DNA from 2 places in the Williamsia herbipolensis genome. Region 2 is predicted to be linked to the other one. Evidence: riboswitches for the same ligand, from Rfam matches in the RefSeq annotation. Region 2 holds a riboswitch; the other holds the start of a gene.
The links. Region 2 has a riboswitch for S-adenosylmethionine ahead of OG579_RS21155 (bifunctional o-acetylhomoserine/o-acetylserine sulfhydrylase). Riboswitches for the same ligand answer to the same signal wherever they lie in the genome.

Region 1: another riboswitch for S-adenosylmethionine. It lies ahead of OG579_RS09635 (aminotransferase class V-fold PLP-dependent enzyme); the one in region 2 lies ahead of OG579_RS21155 (bifunctional o-acetylhomoserine/o-acetylserine sulfhydrylase).

The regions. Positions count from the first base shown of each region.
Region 1 covers NZ_CP108021.1:2,128,924-2,136,823, forward strand. Annotated here, with positions in the region: gene OG579_RS09620 (MDR family MFS transporter) at 1-1,273, opposite strand, end outside; gene OG579_RS09625 (MarR family winged helix-turn-helix transcriptional regulator) at 1,270-1,845, opposite strand; gene alc (allantoicase) at 2,025-3,029, shown strand; gene OG579_RS09635 (aminotransferase class V-fold PLP-dependent enzyme) at 3,087-4,382, opposite strand; SAM riboswitch class IV at 4,420-4,535, opposite strand; gene OG579_RS09640 (isochorismate synthase) at 4,653-5,786, shown strand; gene OG579_RS09645 (MFS transporter) at 5,792-7,054, opposite strand; gene OG579_RS09650 (FAD-dependent oxidoreductase) at 7,150-7,900, opposite strand, start outside.
Region 2 covers NZ_CP108021.1:4,535,860-4,543,759, reverse strand. Annotated here, with positions in the region: gene OG579_RS21185 (alpha/beta fold hydrolase) at 1-110, shown strand, start outside; gene OG579_RS21180 (D-alanyl-D-alanine carboxypeptidase family protein) at 137-1,462, shown strand; gene yhjD (inner membrane protein YhjD) at 1,468-2,517, opposite strand; gene trpS (tryptophan--tRNA ligase) at 2,552-3,559, opposite strand; gene OG579_RS21165 (exodeoxyribonuclease III) at 3,583-4,410, opposite strand; gene OG579_RS21160 (MFS transporter) at 4,439-5,698, opposite strand; SAM riboswitch class IV at 5,906-6,033, shown strand; gene OG579_RS21155 (bifunctional o-acetylhomoserine/o-acetylserine sulfhydrylase) at 6,094-7,425, shown strand; gene metX (homoserine O-acetyltransferase MetX) at 7,422-7,900, shown strand, end outside.

The sequences.
Region 1 (7,900 bases), 2.3 Mb from region 2:
CCGACGACGTCGAGATACCCATGTCCTTGGCGGGCAACACGTTCTGCATCGCCAGGGTCAGCGGCTGCATCAGGTTGCCGAGACCGAAGCCGAGGAAGAACGCCATCAGCATCACGAGCCACAGCGGCGTGGCGACGCTGACGTAGTGCATCAGGAACGTGACCACCGTGATCAACACGACGCCGATCATCGGGAAGATCTTGTAGCGACCGGTCCGCGAGATCGTCTGGCCCGAGAGGATGGACGCGCTCATCAGGCCGACCACCATCGGCAGCAGCTGCAGCCCGGCGACGGTCGGGCTCGACCCGCGGATCACCTGGAAGTACTGCGGCAGAATCGAGATGGCGCCGAACATGACCGCACCGATGACCACCGAGATGACGATGCCCTGGCTGAAGATGCGGTTGGAGAACACCCGCAGCGGGATGATCGCGGCCTCGCCCATGGCCTTCTCGACCGAGATGAACGCGGCGATGCCGACGACGCCGATGATGTAGCAGACGACGGTCTTGTAGTCGCCCCAACCCCATTCGCGTCCCTGCTCGGCGGCGATCAGCAGCGGCACCACGCCGATGGCGAGAGCCAGTGCGCCCCACCAGTCCAAGCGGCGACGCTCACCCTTGATCTGGTTGTAGTCGAGGACCTTGAACACCACGACGAGCGCGATGAGACCGATCGGCACGTTGACGAGGAACACCCAGCGCCAGCCGGTGATGAACAGGATGCTGTCCTGGCCGGCGAACAGGCCGCCGAGCACCGGGCCGAGCACGCTGGAGGTGCCGAACACGGCGAGGAAGTAGCCCTGGTACTTCGCGCGTTCCCGCGGGGGCACGATGTCGCCGATGATGGTCAGCGCCAACGAGAACAGGCCACCGGCACCGAGACCCTGCAGGGCGCGGTATCCGGCGAGCTCGTACATCGACGTCGCCGTGGAACACAGCAACGACCCGATGATGAACAGCGTGATCGCGGTCATGAAGAACGGCTTGCGGCCGTACATGTCGGAGAGCTTGCCGTAGAGCGGCGTGACGATCGTCGAGGTGATCAGGTAGGCGGTGGTGACCCACGCCTGCAGTGAGTACCCCTGGAGGTCGTCGGCGATCGTGCGGATCGCGGTCGAGACGATCGTCTGGTCGAGCGCGGCGAGGAACATGCCGATCATCAGTCCACCCATGATGGTGAGGATCTGACGATGGCTCAGGCCACCGGGTTCGGTGGCGTCTGCTGCGCCCGCCTTCGGCTTCGCGCCGGAGATGGCTGCGTCGTGACTCATCGTGATGCCTTTGCGTGTCGTGACCGTGCAGCGAGATCGTCTGTCGTGTCGTGAATGTCGGAATCTGTTCTGGTCGGGGTCGGGTCGTCGGCGTGTGCGCCCACCGAGATGATGTGTTCATCATCGACCTGACCGGCGAATTGTTCGGCTGCATCGACGAAACGCGTCATGAGGGTCGCGAGATTCCCGATGTCCCCGTCGGAGAACTCACCGAGCATGGAGTCCATGCCGCGCATGCGGTGTTCGCGGACCGCCTCGACCTGGCGACGACCCGGATCGGTGAGGACCAGGATCGTGGCGCGACCGTCGCGGGGGTCGGCCTCGCGCCGGACGTATCCGAGCCCGACCAGCGAGGCGATGTGCCTGCTGACCGTGGAGGGATCGGCGAAGAGCCGCTCGGCCAGTTCACCGGACCGTAGCGGGCCGACGGCGAGTTCGAACAGGCACTGGAACGCCGCGGTCTCCACCGTGCCGTCGGGCGTCCTGAGCTTGGTGACGACGAGACGCTCGCGGATGCGAGCCCACCGACCCAGCACCGCGATCAGCTCGTCCACGTTCTCGGGACGGGACATACTTCTCACCTCAAAAGAGTTTCATGCCGCAACTACTTGAACGGTGCAAGTATGCCAACGCGTGGCGAACTGTGCAAACGAGCTGCCGATGCCGTTCCGGTCGGGAAGTATGCCGTTCCGGTCGGGAAGTAATCTTGGCGCTCGTGACCGACTCCACACCCCCCGCCGCGTTCACCGCGATGCCCGATCTCGCCCTACGCAGCCTCGGCGGCGCCGTGATCACCAGCACCGACGCCCTGTTCGCCGAGGCGGAGAACCTGATCGTCCCGGCGGCGTCGGAGTACCGACCCGCCACCTTCGGACACGTCGGTCAGATCTACGACGGCTGGGAGACCCGTCGACGCCGACCGGGCGGTTTCGCGCCCGACGACCCCTCCGCGGTCGACCGCGCCATCGTGCGACTCGGCGTGCCCGGTGTCATCCACGGCGTCGTGGTGGACACCTCGTGGTTCGTGGGCAACTTCCCACCGACGGTGTCGGTGGAGGCGGCCGCCGTGACCGGCTTCCCGCCGGCACACGAGGTCGTCGACGCGGACTGGCAGACCATCGTCGAGCGGCAGCCGGTCGCCGGCGACACGGCCAACCCGATCGAGGTCGCCTCCCGCGACCGGTTCACCCACGTGCGCCTGTCGATCTACCCCGACGGCGGCGTCGCCCGGCTGCGCGTCCACGGACGCGGTGTCCCAAATCCGCAGTTCCTCGACCACGGACCGTTCGACCTCGCCGCACTCGAGAACGGCGCCCGGATCAGCGCCTGCTCGAACATGTTCTACGGCTCACCGAACAACCTGCTGATGCCCGGTCGGGCCCGCTCGATGGGCGAGGGATGGGAGACCTCACGGCGGCGGGACGACGGCAACGACTGGGTCGAGATCGACCTCGCCGCCCAGGGCGTGGTCTCGCTCGTCGAGCTCGACACCAGCTGGTTCCTCGGCAACGCCCCCGGGGAGGCGAGCGTGCGCGGGCGTGACGGGGCCGATGGCGAGTGGTTCGAGATTCTCCCCCGCACCCCCCTGCAACCCGACACTAGACACCGCTTCACCGTCGACGTCGATCGTCCGATGACGCAGGCGCGCATGGACATCCACCCCGACGGGGGCATGGCGCGGTGCCGGCTGTACGGCACGGTCACCGAAGCCGGACGCGCCGACCTCCACCGCCGATGGGACCGCGGCGAGAACTGACCGCGACCCTCTGTTCGCACGTGGTGCGGACCGCGCGAGAGCGTGCGAGCGGTCAGATCAGGTGCGAGCGACCAGGTCTGCGAGCGCGGCGGTGAGCCGGTCGATGTCGTCGGACCCGGTGCCGACGCCGAAGCTGACGCGTACCGCCCCCTCGGGGTGTCCGAGGTGGTGGAGCAGCGGGTGGGCGCAGAAGCGGCCGTCGCGGACACCGATGCCGTGGGCGTCGTTGAGGTGTTCGGCCACCGCGCGCGGTGAGTGACCGGCGACGGTGAACGCGGCGATGCCGACGCGGTCGCGGCTGTCGGACCAGATCGAGAGTCGCCTCACGCCGTCGATCGCGTCGAGTGCGCCGTCGAGACGGGTGCGCAGAAGGTGCTCGTGCACCCCGATCCGCTCGAAACCGAGATCGTCGATCGCAACGCAGGCCGCGGCGATCGCGATGGCGCCCAACACGTTCGGGGTCCCGCCCTCGTGGCGTGCGGGACCGCTGCGCCAGGCCACCTCGACGGCGTCGTCGGTGGACGGATCGGTCGGCGGCACGTCGGCCGTCGCGCCGCCGCCGGCCAGGTAGGGCTCGGCGGCGTCGAGCCAGTCGCCGCGACCGACGAGTACCCCACATCCGAAGGGCGCGTACAGCTTGTGGCCCGAGAACACGAGGTAGTCGATGCCGTGTCCGGCGACGGTGATCGCGCGATGCGGGGCGAGCTGGGCGGCATCGACGAGGATGCGGGCACCCGCGTCGTGGGCGATGTCGGCGAGCTTCGCCAGGGGCAGCACCTCCCCGGTCACGTTCGACGCGCCGGTGACGGCCAACAACGCCGCGGGAGCGCGGTGGAGTTCGGCGGCCAGTGCCTCGAGCGTCTCCGCGACGGTGGGTCGGCAGGTCACCACGCGGCACTTTCGGTCCAGCTCGGGCTTCGCCTTCGTGTCCGCGCCAGAACGCTGCCACGGCAACAGGTTCGCGTGGTGCTCGACATCGAGGACCACGGTGTCGCCGGGGACGGCGCGGGCCAGGAGGTTGATGCCGTCGGTGGTGTTGCGGGTGAAGATCACGTGGTCGTCGGCGCGGGCACGCACGAAACCGGCCACGACCGCCCGGGCGTTCTCGTAGCGGGCCGTCGTGAGCTGCGACAGGTGCCCGGCACCGCGGTGCACGCTCGCGTACTGCGGCAGCGCCTGGGCGATCTCGCCGGCGACGGCGGTGAGGGCGGGCGCGCTGGCGGCGTAGTCGCCGTTGACGTAGCGCACACGACCGGCGGCGCAGTCGACGGTCTCGTGCGCACCCACGACGTCGGCGATCGGGTACACCGGCGCGAGGGCAGCGGGGGCAGGTGTGATGTCGGTGACAGACATGGTGGTCCTCGTTCTCGTCAGAGGACTCCGTGTGAGGAGTCCGCGCTTGCTCACGTCCACCTCGGACGCGGCCTGGTCGTCACCCGGAGCACCCCACCGCGGTTGGAGGGTTGCCGGTCAGCAAGCCGGGGCTGTGCGCTGACACTCATGACCTGGCGATGAGAGTGGCCGCCGACCGCACCCGATGTCAATTGCACTGTGGCGCGCGACACACCGCGGCGACCTCACGACGTCGTCGTGGTGGGCGGAATTGCGGTCACGGTGATCGCAATGCCCCCGGGTAGCGTTGATCGCGTGTTCTTCCATCTGTCCCGCCCGCACGGTTCCGTGCACGCGGGCACCCCGGTGGCGCGGTTCGCCGACGCCGCTGACGCCGTCGCCGCGATCGCCCGGGGACGCCGCGACGGCACGCCGGTCGCGGTGGTCGGGGCCATCGCGTTCGACGAGGCCGCGCCCGACGCGTTGATGGCCGTCGAGACCCTCGAGCACCGCGAGCCCGATGCCGGCTCGGCCCCGGCCCACGCCGTACCGGTCACCCTCACCGCGACGATCCCGGCACCGGAGGTCCACGTCGCCCGCGTGGCCGCGGTGATCGACCAGATCACCGCGGGCGCCGCCGACAAGGTGGTGCTCGCCCGGGCCGTCGAGTTGTTCGCCGCCGAGCCCCTCGACATCGACGCGGTGGTCGCTGCACTCGCCGCGGGCAACCACGAACACAACGCCTTCCGGGTCGACCTCTCGGCCGCCGGCGGCGACTTCGCCGGGCGCACCCTGGTGGGGGCGAGCCCGGAGTCGTTGGTGCACAAGACCGGTGACCGTGTGACGTGCCGTCCCTACGCCGGATCGGCGCCGCGTTCGAGCGACCCGGCGATCGACGCCGCCCGGGCAGCCGCGCTGCTCGACTCGGCGAAGGATCGGCACGAGCACCGGATCGTCGTCGACTACCTGACGTCGACGTTGGGACCGCTGTGCACGACGTTGTCCGTGCCCGAGGAGCCGGTCCTGCTGAGCACGGGCGAGATGTGGCACCTCGCCACCCCGATCGAGGGTGTGCTGCGCGAGCCGGAGATGACGTCGTTGGATCTCGCGCTGCGCCTGCACCCGACGCCGGCCATCTGCGGTACGCCGACTGCGGCGGCGCGAGATCTGATCCTCGCCACCGAGGAGCCCCGCGACTTCTACGCCGGGGCCATCGGCTGGTGCGACACCGCCGGCGACGGCGAGTGGATGGTGAGCATCCGCTGCGCCGAGATCACCGCCGACCGTCGGACGATCCGCGCGTGGTCGGGGGGAGGCGTTGTCGCGCAATCCGATCCCGACGCCGAACTCGCCGAGACCACCGCCAAGTTCGGCACCGTCCTGCGTGCGCTCGGTGCCGCGGACCTCCTCGCCCGCACGGACTGAGGGCGTCAGGCCGACGGCTCGACCACGCCGCTCTCCCGCGGGGCCCGCTCGATGACCGCCGACGCGATCGCGGTGCCCAGTGCCAGCACGCCGAGGGCGACACCGGACCAGATGACGTCGGCCCGCATCGGCGCGTGTGCGTATACGACCCCGCCGATCGCCGGGCCGATGGCGTTGCCGATGTTAAAGGCCGACAGGCTGATCGCGACCGCCAGCGTCGGTGCCGCCGCGGCGAAGCCGATCACCCGCGCGTTGAGGGCCGCGGTCATCGAGAACCCTGCCACTCCGATCAGGGTGACGACAATCGCCGACGCGACGGCGCTGTGCACCACCACCCGGAAGACCACCATGACGACGATCAGAACGATCAGCGAGCCGATCACGTTCTTCAACGGGAAACGTTCGGCGAGCCGGCCACCGATGGTGATCCCGACGAAGGTGCCGAACCCGAACGCGAACAGCACCAACGGGACGATGCCCGAGCTCATCTGCGAGACGTCGGTGAGGATCGGCTGCACGAACGAGTAGACCGAGAACAGCGCGGCCTCGAACAGCACCGTGGTGCCCAGCGCGACGTACACCCGGAGCTGGTTCAGCGAGCGCAACTCGGTCATGGCGATCGACCGGAGGGCGGCGTCGGGCGCGTGTTGCCGGGGCAGCCGGGGCACGACGACGGCGACCAGCGCAGCGCTGGCCGCGCTCACGATCCCCACGAACACGAACGCCGACTGCCAGTTGAGCTGCTCGCCGATGAAACTGCCCACGGGGACGCCGATCACGTTGGCCAGCGTCATGCCGCCGATCACCACCGCGATCGCGCGGGCCGTGCGGTCGGATCCGGCGAGGGCTACCGCCATCACCGCGGCGACGGTGAGTTCGGTGGCGCACGCCAACGCCGAGACGACCCGCAGCGCGAGGATGGCGCCGAAGTCGGGGACGAACGCGGTGAGCAGATGCGCGAGGGAGAACACCGCCGCGCTGGCGAGCAGTGTCTTCTTCTTGTCCAGCGTGAGCGTGAGGATCGCCATCAGCGGTGCGCCGACGAGCATCCCGATGGCGAAGACGGTGATCAGGTTGCCGACCTGCGGCACCGACACCCCCAGCGACGTCGACATCTGGTTCACGAGTCCTGCGATGACGAATTCCGATGTGCCCAGGGCGAACACGCTCGCGCCGAGGGCGTAGACGCCGGTCGGCAGCCGTGACGAGACGGCGGAGGTGGTCGCCTCCTCGGCGGTCCGGTTGTCGATCAGTCCACGTTCGGTCATGACGGTGTCCTCTCTCGTTGGTGAATCACTCCGGCGTTTCCGGGGTCGTTCGGATGTGTCCCGGTCTCGTGGTGTCGCCGATGTGGGCGTCGTGCTCATCGCCACCCCGCGGCGGTCAGTCGATCCACCACCTCGTCGAGGGGGTACCGACCCTCGAGGTGACCGTCCGGGCGGATGATCGCGGCGATCTCGTGGTCGGTCCGCACACACGGAGGTCGCGAGTTGCCCATCCGTGCGGCGTCGATGATCCGTGTGCCCGACGGCGACTTCGCCGCGAGTTCGTCGATCGCCCCTGCCCACCGATCACCTGCCCACCGATCACCCGTCCACCGGGTGCCCGGCCAGCAGACGACGGTGGGTGCGTCGAGGGCGATCGGGATCCCCAGTCCCACCGCGATCCCGCGGTAGTTCACGTCGACGCGGTCGCCGACGTCGAACTGGGCGAGCTGCTCGGTGGTCATCACCGGGATCGGACCCACCGATCCGCGTCGGGTCGACGACCAGTCGTCGACATGGCTGCTCTGGGCGGAGGTGCGCTCCTCGATCTGGCGCGCCGCGGCGGCTCTCTCGGACGCGTAAACGTCGAGCTGCGCGCTGTCGAGGCGTCCGTGCACCACACCGGCCAGTCGCCATCCCAACGCCGCCGCGTCACCGAACCCGGTGTTCATGCCCTGTCCCGACGCCGGGGTCATCCGGTGGGCGGCGTCGCCGGCCAGCAGCAACCGACCCGACCGGAACGCCGACGCGTGGCGCACCTGGGCCTTGAACGCCGCCGAGTAGTGGACGAGTTCGACATCCACCGCGAGATTCGAGCGGCTCCGGATGACGTCGGCGACGTGCGACGGG
Region 2 (7,900 bases):
CCGCACAACGGCTCGCCGAACTCCTCCCCGACGCGACGCTCGAGATCGCCACCGAACCCGACCACGTCCGACAGTGGGGAGCACGCGCCGCGCGGTTCCTCGGGGCCTGAGGTTCGTCGGGGTACTTTCGACCTCGATGCCAGCCCTGCGCCGATCGTCCCGAATCCTCGCCGCGTCGGTGTCGGCCGTCGCCGTGGTCGTCGCGTGCGCGACGTTCGGCGCCCCCGCGGTGTCGGCGGACCCCGTCGTCCCGACGCCGACGGCAGGGCCGCCGAGCACACCCGACACCGAGAGGTGCCCCTACCGCACATCCCCTGCGGCGGCCGTGGACACCTCGGAGGTACCGCCCTCGGGGCAGGCGGCCCCGGCTCCGCTACCGGTGCCCGACCCGCCGGTCGGCGGCGAGAAGCTCGGCGCATGTGGCGTCGTCACCGCCGGCAACGCCGCGTCGATCCCCCGCGGCATCACCTCGGCCGGCTGGCTGGTCGCCGACGCGGGAACCGGCGCCGTCCTCGCCGCGAAGGACCCGCACGGCCGTTACCGTCCCGCCAGCACCATCAAGACGCTGCTGGCACTGGTCGCCCTCGACGAACTCGATCTCGACACCACCGTCACCGGTACCCGCGCGGACTACAGCATGGAGGGCGACTCGGCCGGGATCGGTCCCGACGGCCGCTACACCGTGCGACAACTGCTGCAGGGTCTGCTGATGGTGTCGGGCAACGACTGCGCCAACGCACTGGCCCGGGAACTCGGCGGCTACGAGGTCGCGGTCGGGAAGATGAACGAGATGGCCCACCGACTGGGCGCCGAGGACACCCGCGCGGCGTCACCCTCGGGGCTCGACGCCCCCGGGATGAGCACCTCCCCCTACGATCTCGCGCTGATCTTCCGCGCGGCCCTGAAGAACTCGACGTTCCGCGACCTCATCTCGCACGTGAACGCGCCGTTCCCGGGCTACCCGCCGCTCGCCGACGTGCCGAACGACAAACCGCACCCGGGCTACATGATGCAGACCCAGAACCGACTGCTCCTCGACGACTACCCCGGCATCATCGGCGGGAAGACGGGGTACACCGACGACGCCCGCAAGACGTTCGTCGGCGCGGTCGAGCGGTCCGGTCGCACGCTGATCGTGGTGCAGATGTATGGCCTCAACGAGGTCGACGACTCCTACTGGGACCAGGCGAAAGGGCTCCTCGATCTCGGATTCGGCATCCCGACGGGCGAGTCGGTGGGGCGGCTGGTCGACGAGACGACCTCCGACTCGTCGGCGTCGGACCCGTCGGCCGGCCGGGCGTCGTCGGGCGACGGCCACAGCGGTGCGGTCGCCTACCCCTCGTCCGAGGACGGCGCCTCCGGCTCGCCGTGGACCGACCGACTGCTGTTCGGCGGCGTGGGGCTCGTCGTCATCCTCGGGCTGGTCTACGCGGCGTTGCGGGTCAACCGCCGATCACGCTGACGCGTTCAGCGTCGGTGACGGCGCGCGCGCAGTCGTGAGTACCCGAGTGCGGCCGCCGCGCCCGTGAGCGCGGTCGCCGCGAGGGTGACCGCCGACGGCTCGGGCCGGATCGCGACCACGGGTGCGATCGTCACCGGATCGGGCACCGCAGCGGCCTGGTATTGCGCGTTCATCGGATCGGTCGCCGCCCATGCGGTCGCGAAAAGGATGATCCGCGTGGTGAAGAAGGCGAACACCATGATGCCGATGATGGGGCCGAAGGTGGCTCCGGCGGGACCGCTGGTGACGCCCTTCAGGTAGAAGGTCGCGATGAACTTGAAGATCTCGAAGACCACCGCGGTGAGCAGACCGGCCTTCGCGGCGTTGCGATACGGCAGCGGGATCCGCGGCAGCCGGGCGATGACCCAGGTGAACAGCAGCGTCGAGGCGACCAACGACACCACGATCGACAGCACGCGGACGACGATGAACACTCCGGGCACGTGATCGAGCCCGACGAACTCGAGGATCGTCGTGGTCAGTCCGCTCCCCGCGATCGCCGACAGTCCGAACGACACCACCAGCGCGAGGAACAGCCCCAGCAGGGCACCCAGGTCGCCGATCTTGGTCTTGAGGAACGTCGACGCCGGGGGCTCGGCTCCCCACTGCACGGTCAGGGCGTTGCGCAGGTTGGCCATCCACCCCAGCCCGGAGTAGAGCGCGAGCACCAGACCGATCACGCCGATCGACGCACGGGAACTGATTGCCTGGTCCATGAGGTCCTGGAGCTGATTGCCCATGTCGCCCTGGACCGAGTCGGCGATCTTGTTCTTCGCGTCGTCGAGGAGCCCGGGGCTGGCGGTGAAGACGAATCCCGCTGCGGCGAAACCGATCATGAGGAGCGGGAACAGCGCCAGGATGCTGAAGTAGGTGGCACCGGCGGCGAAGAAGTCGCCCTTGGAATCCTGGTAGCGTCCACCGGCCCGCACCAGGTGGTCGAGCCAGGGATACCGCGCCCGCAGCTGTTCGAGGCGCGACGGTCCCTTCTCGGTCGATGTCTCGTCGGTGTCGGCCATGGTCACTCCGCTCGTCGACTCGTCTTCGCGCGCGTCATCGTCGCGGCAGGAACCCCACCTTGTCATAGGCGCTCGCCAGCGTCTGCGCGGCGACCTCCCGGGCACGGTCGGCACCCCGGGCGAGGATCGCGTCCAGTTCGGCGCGGTCGGACATCAGCTCGTCGACACGCCCACGCAGAGGTGCCACGAAGTCGGCCAGCACGGTGGCGGTGTCGACCTTGAGGTCGCCGTACCCCTTGCCCTCGTATCCTGACACCAGATCGTCGACAGGGGTGCCGGTCAGCGCGGACTGGATGCTCAACAGGTTGCTGACACCGGGCTTGTTCTCCCAGTCGAGTCGGATCTCGCGCTCGTTGTCGGTGACCGCCGAGCGGACCTTCTTCGCCGAACGCTTCGGGTCGTCGAGCAGGTTGATGAGGCCGGCGTCGGAGTCTGCCGACTTGCTCATCTTCGCCGTCGGGTTCTGCAGGTCGTAGATCTTCGCGGTCTCGGCCACGATGTGCGCCTCGGGCACCGTGAACGTCTCACCGAACCGGGAGTTGAAGCGCTGCGCCAGGTTTCGGGTGAGCTCGAGGTGTTGGCGCTGGTCCTCGCCGACGGGCACCCGGTCGACCTGGAACGCGAGGATGTCGGCGGCCATCAGGATGGGGTAGGTGAACAGGCCGACGCCCGCGGAATCGGTGCCCTGCTTGGCCGCCTTGTCCTTGAACTGCGTCATGCGGTTGGCCTCACCGAAGCCGGTGATACACGACAGAACCCACGTCAGTTGCGCGATCTCGGGCACATGCGACTGGACATAGATCGTCGACCGGTCCGGATCGACGCCGACGGCCAGCATCTGCGCCACGCTGATCAGCGTGCGCTCGCGCAACGCCACGGGATCGTGGGGCGCGGTGATCGCGTGCATGTCCGGGATGAAGTAGTAGGCCTCGAAATCGTCCTGCAGCGCCACCCACTGCCGCACCGCACCCAGGTAATTGCCGAGGTGGAAGGAGTCACTTGTCGGTTGGATACCGGAGAGGACGCGTGCGGTGTTGCTCATGAGGGGCATTGTTTCATCCGGCCTCAAGCGAATTCGACGGTGACCGGTGCGTGGTCGGACCACCGCCGGTCATAGGCGTCGGCACGCTCGACGCGGGTGGCGCGCGCCCGACGCGCCATCACCGGATTGACGAGGTGGTAGTCGATACGCCAGCCCGAGTCGTTGTCGAACGCCTTGCCGCGCCACGACCACCACGAATAGGGACCGGGCTCGTCGCCGACGAGCGCTCGTGTCACGTCGACCCAGGAGCGGTCGAGCAGTCCCCCGACCCACGCACGCTCCTCAGGGAGGAATCCCGGGCTGCGCTGATTGGTCTTCCACGCCTTGAGGTCCAGTTCGCTGTGCGCGATGTTCCAGTCGCCACCGACGACCACCCCGCGCCGTCGCCGGGACAACGTGTCGAGGTGGGCGCCGAACTCGTCGAGGAAGCGGAACTTCTCGTCCCGCTTGGGTCCGTCGGAGGCGCCCTTGGGCAGGTAGAGAGACCCCAGGGTCAGCGCGGGGACGTCACCGTCGGCGGCGACGTCGATCTCCAGGTAGCGGCCGGTGCCGTCGAACTCCTCGCTGCCGAAGCCGACGCGCACGGCATCGGGGGCGACGGTGCCGAGGACCCCGACGCCCGCATGGCCCTTCACCGACGATTCCGTCATCGACAGTGACCACCCCGCGTCGAGGGCCGGTGCGAGCGCCTCGGCGGCCCGATCACGGGACGCGCGGATCTCCTGCAGGAGCACGAACCGACGGCCCGTGGGCGCGCCCAGCCAGGGCAGGATCCCCGGGTTGTCGGGATTGCGCTCCTTCACCGCGGCGCGGATGCCGTTGACGTTGACCGAGGTGATGGTGAGGGACACGCGGCGAGTGTAGCGAGGGGTCCCGACATCAGTGGACGGCGGTGATCTCCTGCGCCGCAACCGGCTTCGTCTCGCCGAGGGCGCTCCCGCGATCGGCGTGGGTGTCGTGGGCCACCACCTCGTCGGAGCGACGGTGCGCCAGCAGCGTCACCCCGAGGACCACCAGCCCGGCCGCGGCGAGCGCCGCACCGAGCAGCGACGGGGCGCGGTAGCCGTACCCGGCGCTGATCACCAGGCCACCGAGCCACGCACCGGCGGCGTTGGCGATGTTGAGCGCCGAGTGGTTCAGTGCGGCCGCCAGTGTCTGTGCGTCGTCGGCCACATCCATCAGACGCGTCTGCAACGCCGGGACGAGCGCCGAGCCGGTCACCCCGACCGCGAACACCAACGGCAGCGCGGCCCACACGGTCCCCGCCACCACGGCGAACACCACCAGACTGACCAGGATGGCCACGAGTCCCGCCACCATGGTGCCGATCACCGATCGATCGGCGAGCGCACCGCCGACGATGTTGCCGACCACCATGCCGATGCCGAACAGCATCAGCGCGAACGGGACGAGACCGCCGGGCAGACCGGAGACGTCGGTCAGAGTGGTGTGGATGTAGGTGTAGAAGGCGAACATGCCACCGAATCCGACCACGCCGATGAGCAGCGTGAACCACACCTGCGGGCGCGCGAGGGCGCCGAGCTCGGTGACCGGGTTGCTCGCGGTCATGCCCGTCAGCGACGGGAGGTGCCGCAGCAGTGACGCGATGGTGGCGAGACCGATGACGACGACCACACCGAAGGCGGTGCGCCAGCCGAACGCCTCACCGAGCCACGTGGCGGCCGGGACACCGACGACGTTGGCGACGCTGAGTCCCAGCATCACCTGACCGACCGCCTTGGCGCGGCTGCCCGGCCCGGCGAGGTGCGCAGCCACCAGGGCCGCGACGCCGAAGTAGGCGCCGTGCGGGAGGCCCGCGACGAAGCGTGCGGCCATGAGGGTGCCGTAGGTCGGGGCGACGACGGTCGCGCCGTTGCCGACTGTGAACGCCACCATCAGGGTGATCAGCAGGGCACGTCGCGACATCCGCGCGGTGGCCGCGGCGATCAGGGGTGCCCCGACGACGACGCCGAGTGCGTAGGCGGAGATGACGTGGCCGGCGGTGGGCTCGGAGATCCGCAGCGAGTCGGCGATGCTCGGCAGCAGTCCCATCGACACGAACTCGGTCGTGCCGATACCGAAGCCACCCAGGGCCAGCGCGAGGATGGCGTTGCGGCGGGCGGTGGTGGACACGGGCATGAGGCAACCTCTCGCGACAGAACTCGGGAGGCGCACACCGGTGGGCGCCAGGGCATCGACGGCGATCGGTCGCCGCGCACAGGGATTCTCAACGTCATGAGGTCGGGAAAAGATTCCGCGCACACGGTACGCGAGGTCGATTCTTTCGAATCCGGCTGCGCGGGATCCTTTCGGGACGAAATCGGCGATGTTATATCCTTGACGCCAGGTCATGAGTATCAGCGCCAAGCCCCGGCTCGCTGATCGGCAACCCTCCAACCGCGGTGGGGTGCTCCGGGTGAAAGACCAGGTTGTGGGCGTTCGCCGCAGGCGACGCTCCGCAGCAAGCGCGGGTCCGATGGTCGGACCCACGGGGCACTGTCGCCCCACCGACCGAAAGAGAGCTGTTTCCGAAGATGTCTGAAGCAACCGTCGACGCCGTCGAGGTCGACCCCACCTCCCACTGGGCCTTCGAGACCAAGCAGGTCCATGCCGGGCAGACCGCCGACGCGGCGACCTCGGCCCGTGCACTGCCGATCTACCAGACCACCTCATACACCTTCCGCGACACCCAGCACGCCGCCGACCTGTTCGGACTCGCCGAGCCCGGCAACATCTACACGCGCATCATGAACCCGACGCAGGACACCGTCGAACAGCGTCTCGCCGCCCTCGAAGGTGGCGTCGCCGCGTTGCTGGTGTCGTCGGGTCAGGCTGCCGAGACCTACGCGATCCTCAACGCGGTCGAGACCGGCGGTCACGTGGTGTCGAGCCCCCGTCTCTACGGCGGCACGTACAACCTCTTCCACTACACCCTGCCGAAGCTGGGTATCGAGGTGTCGTTCGTCGAGCAGCCCGACGACATCGAGTCGTGGCGCGCGGCCATCCGCCCGAACACCCGCGCGTTCTACGGCGAGACCATCGCCAACCCGAACAACGAGATCCTCGACATCCCGGCCGTCTCGGCGCTCGCGCACGAGACCGGTGTGCCGCTGATCGTCGACAACACGGTGGCGACGCCGTACCTCATCCAGCCGCTGGCCCATGGTGCGGACATCGTGGTGCACTCGGCGACCAAGTACATCGGTGGCCACGGCACCGCGGTCGGCGGCGTGATCGTCGACGGCGGCACCTTCGACTGGCGGGTACAGCGCGACGGACAGGACCTCTTCCCCGGTTTCACCACCCCCGATGCGAGCTACCACGGTGCGGTGTTCGCCGATCTCGGCGCACCGGCGTTCGCACTCAAGGCGCGCGTGCAGTGGCTGCGTGACACCGGTGCGGCGATCGCTCCGTTCAACGCGTTCCTCATCGCGCAGGGCCTCGAGACCCTGAGCCTGCGCATCGAGCGCCACGTCGCCAACGCCCGCAAGGTGGCCGAGTTCCTCGAGGGTCACGCCCAGGTCGAGTCGGTCGCCTACGCGGGCCTGCCGTCGTCGCCGTGGTACGAGCGCGGACAGCAGCTCGCACCGCGTGGCCAGGGCGCGATCGTCGCCTTCGAGATCGTCGGCGGCGTCGACGCCGGCAAGCGTTTCGTCGACGCGCTCACCCTGCACAGCCACGTCGCCAACATCGGAGACGTGCGGTCGCTGGTGATCCACCCGGCCTCCACCACCCACTCGCAGCTGACGCCCGAGGAGCAGGTCTCCGCAGGCGTCACACCGGGATTGGTGCGTCTCGCGGTCGGCATCGAGGGGATCGACGACATCATCGCCGACCTCGAGACGGGATTCCGGGCGGCGAACTGATCGTGACCACCGAATCCCGAACGTCCACCGTCGCCGGTGGCGCCTCCACGCCGCCCGACTGGGAGAGTCTCCCCGACGGTGAGTTGACGTACGCGTCCGTGGGTTCGGTGGAACTCGACAACGGTGGCCGGATCGACGACGTGACCCTGGCGTTCCAGCGCTGGGGCACGTTGTCGCCGGCCCGCGACAACGTCGTGCTGACGCTCCATGCGCTCACCGGTGACTCACACGTCGTCGGCGCCCCGGGGCCCGGTCACCCGCTCCCCGGATGGTGGGACGGGCTCATCGGACCCGGCTGCGCGGTCGACACCGACGAGTGGTGCGTGATCTCGGCGAACGTCCTGGGTGGCTGCGGAGGGTCGACGGGACCGGCGTCGCCGGGGCCCGACGGCCGGGCCTGGGGTTCCCGCTTCCCCCACATCACCGTGCTCGACCAGGTGCGCGCCGAGGTCGCCCTCATGGACGCGCTCGACAT